DNA from 3 places in the Paraburkholderia jirisanensis genome. Region 3 is predicted to be linked to each of the others. Evidence: predicted binding sites of a transcription regulator. Region 3 holds the regulator's gene; each other region holds the start of a gene.
What was found. Region 3 encodes HrcA, which represses chaperone genes, less so after heat shock. Its sites were predicted from a motif close to TTAGCACTCNNNNNNNNNGAGTGCTAA; they were not measured.
Positions count from the first base shown of each region.

Region 1: the regulator HrcA is predicted to act here: its motif matches at 1,909-1,935, upstream of groES (co-chaperone GroES).
Region 2: the regulator HrcA is predicted to act here: its motif matches at 1,471-1,497, upstream of rpoH (RNA polymerase sigma factor RpoH).

Region 1 covers NZ_BAAGSQ010000033.1:816,106-819,352, reverse strand. The annotation lists gene ACYVNQ_RS35665 (hypothetical protein) at 1-108, shown strand, start outside; gene ACYVNQ_RS35660 (bile acid:sodium symporter family protein) at 374-1,402, shown strand; gene groES (co-chaperone GroES) at 2,011-2,301, shown strand; gene groL (chaperonin GroEL) at 2,344-3,247, shown strand, end outside.
Region 2 covers NZ_BAAGSQ010000027.1:370,276-373,522, forward strand. The annotation lists gene leuA (2-isopropylmalate synthase) at 1-52, shown strand, start outside; gene ACYVNQ_RS24395 (nuclear transport factor 2 family protein) at 206-589, opposite strand; gene ACYVNQ_RS24400 (acyloxyacyl hydrolase) at 635-1,198, opposite strand; gene rpoH (RNA polymerase sigma factor RpoH) at 1,553-2,488, shown strand; gene cydP (cytochrome oxidase putative small subunit CydP) at 2,822-3,082, shown strand; gene ACYVNQ_RS24415 (cytochrome ubiquinol oxidase subunit I) at 3,088-3,247, shown strand, end outside.
Region 3 covers NZ_BAAGSQ010000029.1:217,570-220,816, reverse strand. The annotation lists gene ACYVNQ_RS26720 (RNA-binding S4 domain-containing protein) at 1-143, opposite strand, end outside; gene hemH (ferrochelatase) at 288-1,358, opposite strand; gene hrcA (heat-inducible transcriptional repressor HrcA) at 1,531-2,562, opposite strand; gene ACYVNQ_RS26705 (NAD kinase) at 2,853-3,247, shown strand, end outside.

The DNA of each region.
Region 1 (3,247 bases), on a different contig from region 3:
TACTGGTTCGTCGTGATCGAGCGTAACGATTTGCCGTGGGGCGCGTTGCTGCTGCTGCCTTGCGTGGCGGTCATTGCGGCGGTGACGTTTCGCAATCACTTCAGATAGCTGGATGGGCGCGCACGGAGGACGGCAATCCGTCCGCCGCATTGCCGCGTACCTCTTGCGTCCGGTTTCCCCTCGTCCTGCGCACCTTCCGTCATTGGTTCGATCCTCGCCTCGCCACGACACCCGGTGTAATGGTTCGCTGGCCGGGTTAATTGATTGAACGTCAAACCGGCCGTACCCTGTTTTCGTGCCGGCCAGATGATCTCAAGGGTGACGTCAGTGTGGGGCGGCGTGATGGACAACAACTCTTCGTCAAGGACAAGAAATGGCGCTCCGCAAACTGCTTCCAGACAAGTTCACGCTGGCCCTCGTGTGTACGGTTGTCATCGCTACGCTTATTCCGTGCCGCGGTTCGGCGGCAGTTGTGTTTAATGGCGTGACGGATGCGGCGATTGCGTTGCTGTTCTTTCTGCACGGTGCAAAGCTTTCGCGGGAAGCAATAGTCGCCGGCGCCACCAACTGGAAGCTTCATGCTGCCGTCTTTTGCAGCACGTTTGTACTTTTCCCGCTCCTTGGCGTGGCGCTGCACCCCATTCTCGGAGGACTGGTACAGCCCTGGTTATATCTGGGTGTGCTATTTCTCTGTACCTTGCCTTCAACGGTGCAATCTTCCATTGCGTTCACGTCGATGGCGAAGGGAAATGTCCCGGCAGCGGTTTGCAGTGCTTCCGCATCCAGTTTGCTTGGGATCTTCGTTACCCCTGCGCTGGTGAGTCTGGTTGTGAGCAGTCAGGCAAAAAATGGCGGCTCGTCACTGCACGTGATAGGCGACATCACACTCCAGCTGTTCGTGCCATTTGCCCTTGGGCAATTGCTGCGCGGCTCTATCGGCAAATGGATAGACGCGCGCAAGCGGCTCCTTCAGTTTGTCGATCAGGGCTCGATCGTATTGATTGTCTATGTGGCGTTCAGCGAGGCTGTCAACGGGGGCCTGTGGCACATGCTGTCGGTCCGGTCGCTCGCCAGCGTCATCCTGATCGACGCGATATTGCTGGCCATGGCGCTTTTGATAACGACATACGCCAGCAAGCTGTTGGGATTTTCCGATGCGGACCGCACCACGATTATCTTTTGCGGATCCAAGAAGAGCATGGCGGCCGGTATATCGATGGCGAAAATATTCTTCGGTTCTCATGCCGGCCTGATTGTGCTGCCCGTCATGTTGTTCCACCAGATTCAGCTGATGACCTGTTCAGTTCTTGCCCAGCGCTGGGGGCAACGTGCAAGCGACGACCAGGTGCAAGGTCGCGGAGATCGAGTGCCGCCAAAGTTGTCCCGCGATATCGCCTCGTAGAGCGGCAAATATCAAGTGTCCGGAGTTTTATGATGAAAGACGGTTCAAGTTTTAAAGACGGTATCGAAAGCGATTCGTCGGCAACCCCGGCCGTACCACGGCCCGTTGCAGGTGAAACAGCGGATAGCACCGGTTCGCGGCGTTGGGCGTGGCCCGACGATCGCGGCCAGTACGACTGGATGGACCACTACAGCCCTTCCGGGAATTCATGGTGGTAGGGTATCCGTAAGCTTGGCGCCGGTCAGGGTTTTTCCTGGGTGCCTCGCGACGTAGCGGCCGGCCCGGCGTAGCAGTGAGTAGATTGGCGGGCTCGTCGGCGCAGTGCCGCCACGTGCCCTCGGGCCGATATTAAGTCGATGTTTTTGTTAAGAAAAGCCGCTTTTCTGCAGGCCTTGACCGCAACCGCGAGGCTCAGGCTAAAGCGCGCAAAGTCCAAGCTTGTACGCCCCCAGCCGTCAGTCAACCCTGACGACGCTTCTTGAATTTGTCACTGCCCCTCCATATAATTAGCACTCACCGCACGCGAGTGCTAACAAATTTGCCTGGCCGGGTTCGCCGGTTGGGTTTTCCTCAGCGTTCTTCAGTCTCAATTCAAGAGAGGAGTATGTATGAACCTTCGTCCTTTGCATGATCGCGTGATCGTCAAGCGTCTGGATCAGGAAACCAAGACCGCTTCGGGCATCGTGATCCCCGAAGCCGCAGCGGAAAAGCCGGATCAAGGCGAAATCCTCGCAGTCGGCCCGGGTAAGCGCGACGACAAAGGCAGCCAGATCGCGCTCGACGTGAAGGTCGGCGACCGCGTGCTGTTCGGCAAGTACGCTGGCCAATCCGTCAAGGTGGATGGTCAGGAACTGCTGGTAATGCGTGAAGAAGACATCATGGCTGTGGTGAACAAGTAAGTTCGCGTCCAGTTCATTCAAGAGAATTCAAGGAGTTAGAAGATGGCAGCTAAAGACGTCGTGTTCGGCGATTCCGCACGTTCCAAGATGGTCGAAGGCGTGAACATTCTCGCCAATGCAGTCAAAGTCACGCTGGGCCCGAAGGGTCGTAACGTGGTGCTCGAGCGCAGCTTCGGCGGCCCGACGATCACCAAAGACGGTGTCTCGGTCGCGAAGGAAATCGAGCTGAAAGACAAGCTCCAGAACATGGGCGCACAAATGGTCAAGGAAGTCGCTTCCAAGACCAGCGACAACGCCGGCGACGGCACGACGACGGCAACCGTGCTGGCTCAGTCGATCGTTCGCGAAGGCATGAAGTACGTCGCATCGGGCATGAACCCGATGGACCTGAAGCGCGGTATCGACAAGGCCGTGGCTGCCGCAATCGAAGAACTGCGCAAGATCAGCAAGCCGTGCACGACCAACAAGGAAATCGCTCAGGTTGGCGCGATTTCGGCGAACAGCGATTCGTCGATCGGCGATCGTATCGCTGAAGCGATGGACAAGGTCGGCAAGGAAGGCGTGATCACCGTCGAAGACGGCAAGTCGCTGCAAGACGAGCTGGACGTGGTTGAAGGTATGCAGTTCGACCGCGGCTACCTGTCGCCGTACTTCATCAACAACCCGGACAAGCAAGTTGCCGTGCTCGAAAACCCGTTCGTGCTGCTGCACGACAAGAAGGTTTCGAACATCCGCGATCTGCTGCCGGTACTCGAGCAAGTCGCCAAGGCTGGCCGTCCGCTGCTGATCATCGCTGAAGACGTCGAAGGCGAAGCGCTGGCTACGCTGGTGGTCAACAACATCCGCGGCATCCTGAAGACGGTTGCTGTGAAGGCTCCGGGCTTCGGCGACCGTCGCAAGGCGATGCTGGAAGACATCGCGATCCTGACCGGCGGCCAGGTGATCG
Region 2 (3,247 bases), on a different contig from region 3:
CGGATTGAACCGGTCCGTCTGGCCGACACTCGAGCGCAAGGTCGCAGCGTGAGTGCCAACTGGGCACAACCGCAGGAATGAAAACGTAAGGAAAAAGCAGAAGACGCGGCAGGCAATGCACGTTGCACGCGGGCAGTCCCGATCGGACGGCCCGCGGGAACCAACGCCTACGAGGCGAATCCGACAGGAATGAAAGCCATCGCCATCATTCCAGCGCGCAACGGGTTGCCTGCCATGCGATCAGCCGCCACTGCCCTTCTTCCTGCGCCTGAATCGCCGTGTACGCAATCGGAAACAGCAACGCGCCGTTGTTCGCTTCCATCTCGATCAGCGCGCGGCCTGTCACCACACAGGTCTCGCGCCCGACCGGCAGCACATCCTGCGACTGGATCTCGATCTGGCGATAGCGGCGGCGCCCGGCGGTGATCGCGTCGATGAATTGCTGCTTGGTCTCGCGCTTGCCGTTCGTATGGACGTAGATCACGTTATCCGACAGCAGCGCGTCGAGCTGCGGCCCGTTGCCATCGACCATTGCACGAAAGCGCTCGCGTTCCAGCCCGCGAATCGCATCGATCACTTTTGCGGCCATCGCATTCGCCCCCTTCTCTACCAGAGCCGAAAGCGGCCGCGGTCGTCAGAAGTTGTACTGCACGTAGATTTGCTGGAAATTTATACCAGGATTCGGCTCTTTGATACTAGCGTTCGATTCGTGCTGAAAACGATAGCCGACCTGATACTGCTGCCGGTTGCCGAACGCCGCGCCCACGCCGACCATGTCCGCGAACTGGAACGCCGAGCTCAGCGTATAGCCGTCCGAGATGCGCGGGTGCGTAATCAGCCGCACGCCGACGCCCGCTTCGATATACGGCCGGATCAAACCGCTGCCCTTGATGAAGCGGAACACCGGCGTCACGCCGAACTCGCCGATGTTGTCGTGGCGGTTGCCCTCATCGGTATGCCACCACGCAGCGTGCGCTTCGCCGACCAGCGAGAAGTGCCAGTCTCCGATATACCACCAGGTGAGGTTGGGGTCCCAGACGAACCCAAGATCGCCTTTGCGAACGTGGTGGTCTGCGAGACCGCCTGCTAACTGAACGCCGAACTGGTCGGCGCTTGCCATGCCGGAAATGCCGAGGAAACTTGCAGCACAGATGCTTTTTAGTGTCAGGTCACGCAAAAACGCTTTCTTTTTGTTCATCGGATGCCCTGGATTGGCAGGTTGAACGTTGAGCCGGGGGAAGAATGACGATTTTAGAGATAAGAGAAGCCATCAGACCCTCTAAAAACATGTCAGCCGTCGCAATTACTTCCCTCTAATAGTGAAAAAATCATGTGCGCGGAAATACCTGACGCGCATTGGGGCTAAATCGTACTCTGCTGGGGAACATTACGCAGAAACGGTACAATGCTATCGAAACATGAATTTTGATAGCAACTCGGGAACTTGGAAGACCCTACAGGTTCTAAGAATTAGCACTCGGTATTTGAGAGTGCTAACATCCACAGACGCCGTTCCGAACGGCGTTTTGTCTGACCCAAAGGAGTACGCTACGTGAGCAACACAATGACCCTCCCGAATATTCTCAGCCCGTCGTCGGCTAAGGCCGCTTCGGCAGGTGCACTGGCGCTCTCGCACGCTTCGCTTCTGCCCGGACAGCTGGGCAACATCGACGCCTACATCCAGGCCGTCAATCGGATTCCGATGCTGACGCCGGCAGAAGAGCGGCAGTTCGCCACGGAGTTTCGCGAGCAGAACAATCTCGAATCGGCGCGTCGTCTGGTGCTGTCGCACTTACGGCTGGTGGTGTCGATCGCGCGCAACTATCTCGGCTATGGTTTGCCGCACGCCGACCTGATTCAGGAAGGCAACATCGGCCTGATGAAGGCAGTGAAACGCTTCGACCCGGAGCAGAACGTCCGCCTCGTGTCGTATGCGATGCACTGGATCAAGGCGGAAATTCACGAATACATCCTGCGCAACTGGCGCATGGTGAAGGTCGCGACCACGAAGGCGCAGCGCAAGCTGTTCTTCAATCTGCGTAGCCACAAGCAGACGCTCGCGGCGTTCACACCGGACGAAATCGAAGGCCTCGCGAAAGAGCTGAACGTGAAGCGCGAAGAAGTGGCCGAAATGGAAACGCGTCTGTCCGGCGGCGATATCGCGCTGGAAGGCCAGGTGGAGGACGGCGAAGAGTCGTACGCGCCGATCGCCTATCTGGCCGATTCGCACAGCGAGCCGACTGCCGTGCTGGCCGCACGTCAGCGCGACAAGTTGCATAGTGACGGGATTGCCAGTGCGCTCGAATCGCTGGACGCGCGCAGCCGCCGCATCATCGAGGCACGCTGGCTGCAAGTCGCGGATGACGGCTCGGGTGGTTCGACGCTGCATGAACTGGCCGACGAATTCGGCGTGTCGGCCGAACGCATCCGCCAGATCGAAGCAAGTGCGATGAAGAAAATGCGCGGCGCGCTGGCTGAATACGCGTAACGCATCAGCGCCGGACACCTTCCGGCACATTGACCGAAGTGTGCAGTGAGCATCGAATGAAGCCCTGCCGTCGCAAGACGGCAGGGCTTTTTTATCGCCTGCGAGCTCGACGGCGGCATTCGGCTGCGTTCTGCGACGTTGCGTTTCCTTGACGTATCGCAAGCCGCGTCACAATACTTGAGTCACCTGTCCCTCTTCGCGACCCATTGCCGCAGCGCGGCACGCGCATTGCGGCAAGCCCGCTCCTAGAATCGTTATGCATTCGCCGACGCCCTTTCACAGGGCCGGCAACTGGCCGGAAGCCTGGCGATCTCACGTTGCCAACAACCGAACATGACCATAACGCTGAATCATAGGAATCCTTTTCGTGCCGCGTGCATCAAGTGCGTCGCACGCATCGTCAGATGGGCCCGCGGCCCGACCTTCGGGCGCGACATCGCGCTCGTCCTCGCGATCAAATTCGTGCTGCTGATCGCGCTCAAGCTCGCCTTCTTCAATCATCCGCAGGCGCAGCATATGTCGCTGCCACCCGCCCAGGTCGCTCAGGCACTGCTGTCGGTGCCGGCATCGAATCCATCAGAAGTCAGAAGGTGATCACCATGCCCACTAGCGACGTCGTCGACCTCTCGCGTCTGCAGTTCGCCATCACGGCGCTCTACCACTTCCTGTTCGTGCCGCTCACGCTTGGGCTGTCATGGCTGCTCGTCATCATGGAGTCGGTCTACGTGATGACCGGCAAGCAGATCTACAAGGACATGA
Region 3 (3,247 bases):
TTGACTGCGACGCCGCCGATTCGGACGTGGCCTTTTTCGACCGCGTCGGCGGCCAGCGAGCGCGTCTTGAAAAAGCGCGCTGCCCAAAGCCATTTATCGATGCGCAACCGCGCACCCGGTTCAGTCAGAATCTTGTAGTTCATCGATCGCTCAAATGCTTCTGCGTGCAAAAGCGCACCTTGGCGTGAGAAAAACCATCGGACAAGTACTGTAGTCGAGGTGCCTGTTGCCAGTAGTGCGGCGGGCGTCCGGCAAGACACGCCTGTCGCCCAGTTTGTGCCGCCCGCTCAGGATGCAACCGCTGCTTGCGGCGCAGCCGCCTGAACCGGCCACCCCTGCAGATGCTGCGCCACGATCTCGCCCAATGCGGCAATCCACGCCGACGATGCGTTCAGGCAGGGTATCGCATGAAACTCCTTGCCGCCCGCCTGCATGAATTCCGCGCGCACTTCCATGCCGATCTCCTCGACCGTCTCGAGGCAATCGGCCGTGAACCCCGGGCAAAACACATCGACCCGCCGCACGCCCGCAGCGCCCAATTCCTTCACCGTCGGCGCCGTATAAGGCTGCAGCCATTCGGCCTTGCCGAAGCGCGACTGGAACGTTACGCGGCACTCGACCGGCGTCAGCGCAAGCGCATGCATCAGCAAGGCCGCCGTTTGCTGACATTGCTCGTGATACGGGTCGCCCAGGTCGAGCGTACGTTTGGGTACGCCGTGAAAACTCAGCACCAGCTTGTCGCCCGCCGCGAAATCGGGACGGCCGTGCACGTGCCAGTCATGATGCACTTGCGCCGCGAGCGCCGAAATATACGCGGGATGATCCGCATACTGACGCACCGTGCGTATCTCGAGCTGGTTACGCATCCGCTTCAGCGCGCCGAACGCCGCGTCGAACGCGGTGGCCGTGGTCGACGACGAATATTGCGGGTACATCGGCATCAGCAGTACCCGCTCGGCGCCTGCCAGCTTCAACTGGTTCAGCATCGCGGGAATGTCGGGCGTGCCGTAGCGCATCGCGTATTCGACCAGCACTGCGTATTCGTTCAGGTGCAGCAGATGGCGCAAACCTTCGACCTGCTTCTCTGTATGCACTCGCAGCGGCGAGCCCTCCGGCATCCACACCGCCGCGTACTTCTTCGCCGACGCGCGGCTGCGAAACGGCAAAATCAACACGCGCAGGATGATCTGCCACAGCAGCGCCGGAATTTCGACCACCCGCGGATCGGACAGGAACTGCGCGAGATAGCGGCGCACAGCACCCGGCGTAGGCGCATCGGGCGTGCCGAGATTGATCAGCAAGACTGCGACGCGATGTGCGACAGCAGACTGCAAAGGCCGCTCGAGATCGAAGCGCATAGGGTTGGCACAAAAGGCCGCGTGGGTCGCGGCGACGGTTCAGGTGAGGGCCATTATAGCGGCGCGCCATGCGACCGAAAGTCGGCCATCCGGCTAATTGGCAACGCGCGTGCGGCGACGCATCATGGTGTCCGGCATTGCACTGCATGCCGCGCATGCAGGTGCAGTAAGTTCACTGCTGGCTAAGCGTGGTCGAAAGCAGGCGCGCAGTGATATCGACGATCGGAATCACGCGGCTGTACGCCATCCGCGTCGGCCCGATCACGCCGAGCGTGCCCACGATCGTGCCGTTCACTTCATACGGCGCGGTCACCACGCTCATTTCCTCGATCGGCACGAGATTCGATTCGCCGCCGATGAAAATCTGCACTCCCTGTGCGTGACTCGATACGTCGAGCAACTGAAGGAGGCTGGTCTTTTGGTCGAATACATCGAAAAGCTTGCGCAGGCGCGCCATGTCCGACGACAGGTCCGCCACTTCGAGCAGCTTGCGCTCGCCGGAAATCAGCACGGTTTCGCCGGTATCGGTTTCATCGGTGCTGGCGGTTACCGCCGCGTGCATCAGGGCCGTCATGTCGCCGCGCAACTGGTCGATTTCTTCGCGCAACCGGCGCCGCACCTCGTCGAACGACAGTCCGGCGAAATGCGCGTTGATGTAATTGGAGGCCTCGATCAGCTGCGCCGGGGAAAAATCGCGTTGGGTGGCAAGAATGCGGTTTTGCACGTCGCCTTCCGGCGTCACGATGATCAGCAGAATGCGCTTGTCGGACAGGCGCATGAACTCGATCTGCTTGAACATGTGGCTGCGCCGCGGGGTCAGCACGACACCGGCAAACTGCGACAGATTGGACAGCACGCTCGCCGCTGCGGCGACGATCTTCTGCGGCTCGCCGCCCTGCAGCGTTGCCTGCAGCGTCTTTTGCACGACGCGCGTGAGCGCTTCTTCGTCGGCGGCGGATTCGACTGTCAACATCGTGTCGACGAACAGCCGGTAGCCGCGTGGCGTCGGAATACGGCCAGCCGACGTATGCGGACTGACGACCAGACCCAGCTCCTCCAGGTCGGACATCACGTTGCGGATCGTGGCCGGGCTCAACTCGAGCCCGGAATATCGCGACAACGTGCGCGAGCCGACCGGCTGACCTTCGGCGATATATCGCTCGATCAGCGTTTTCAGGAGGGTTTGTGCGCGGGGATCTAGCATGAGGAAAAATTTTAGCCTAACAGGGTTGCCGCAGCGAGCATTAACCGTACCGGCCGCGTGCGACCGCCGGCGCCTTGCTGCGCGCCAGCGCGCAGGCTGCGTCCCGCTAGCCGCGCGCGTGGTTGCACGCGGCTGTCATCAACGCTTCACCATTCTAACGATAATCGGGTGCACGCCGGTGTGCGTTACCAGCCCGTCGAGGCGAGCGCGCGAGCGCCCGACGCAGGAGCGCGCGGGTGCGGCCTGCCGCAACGGTTCTTTTCAGCACGCAGCTATGGTGTAATGCCGGCATGCAAGTTACCAGCCAGTTCAAGACCGTTGCGCTCATCGGGCGCAACAATACGCCAGGCATCGGCGAGCCGCTGACCGAGCTCGCCTCGTGCATCGCGAAGCGTGGCTTCGACGTCGTATTCGAGGCCCAGACCGCGCACGAAATCGGCGTGACCGACTATCCGGCATTGCGGGCCGCCGAGATCGGCGCACGTGCCGACGTGGCGGTCGTGCTCGGCGGCGACGGCACGATGCTCGGCATCGGCCGGCAGCTCGCGCCCTACCGCACGCCGCTGATCGGCATCAACCACGGCCGGCTGGGCTTCATTACCGACATCCCGATTTCCGATATGCGGGAAGCCGTGCCGCAAATGCTCAGCGGCAGCTTCGAGCGTGAAGAACGCATGTTGCTCGA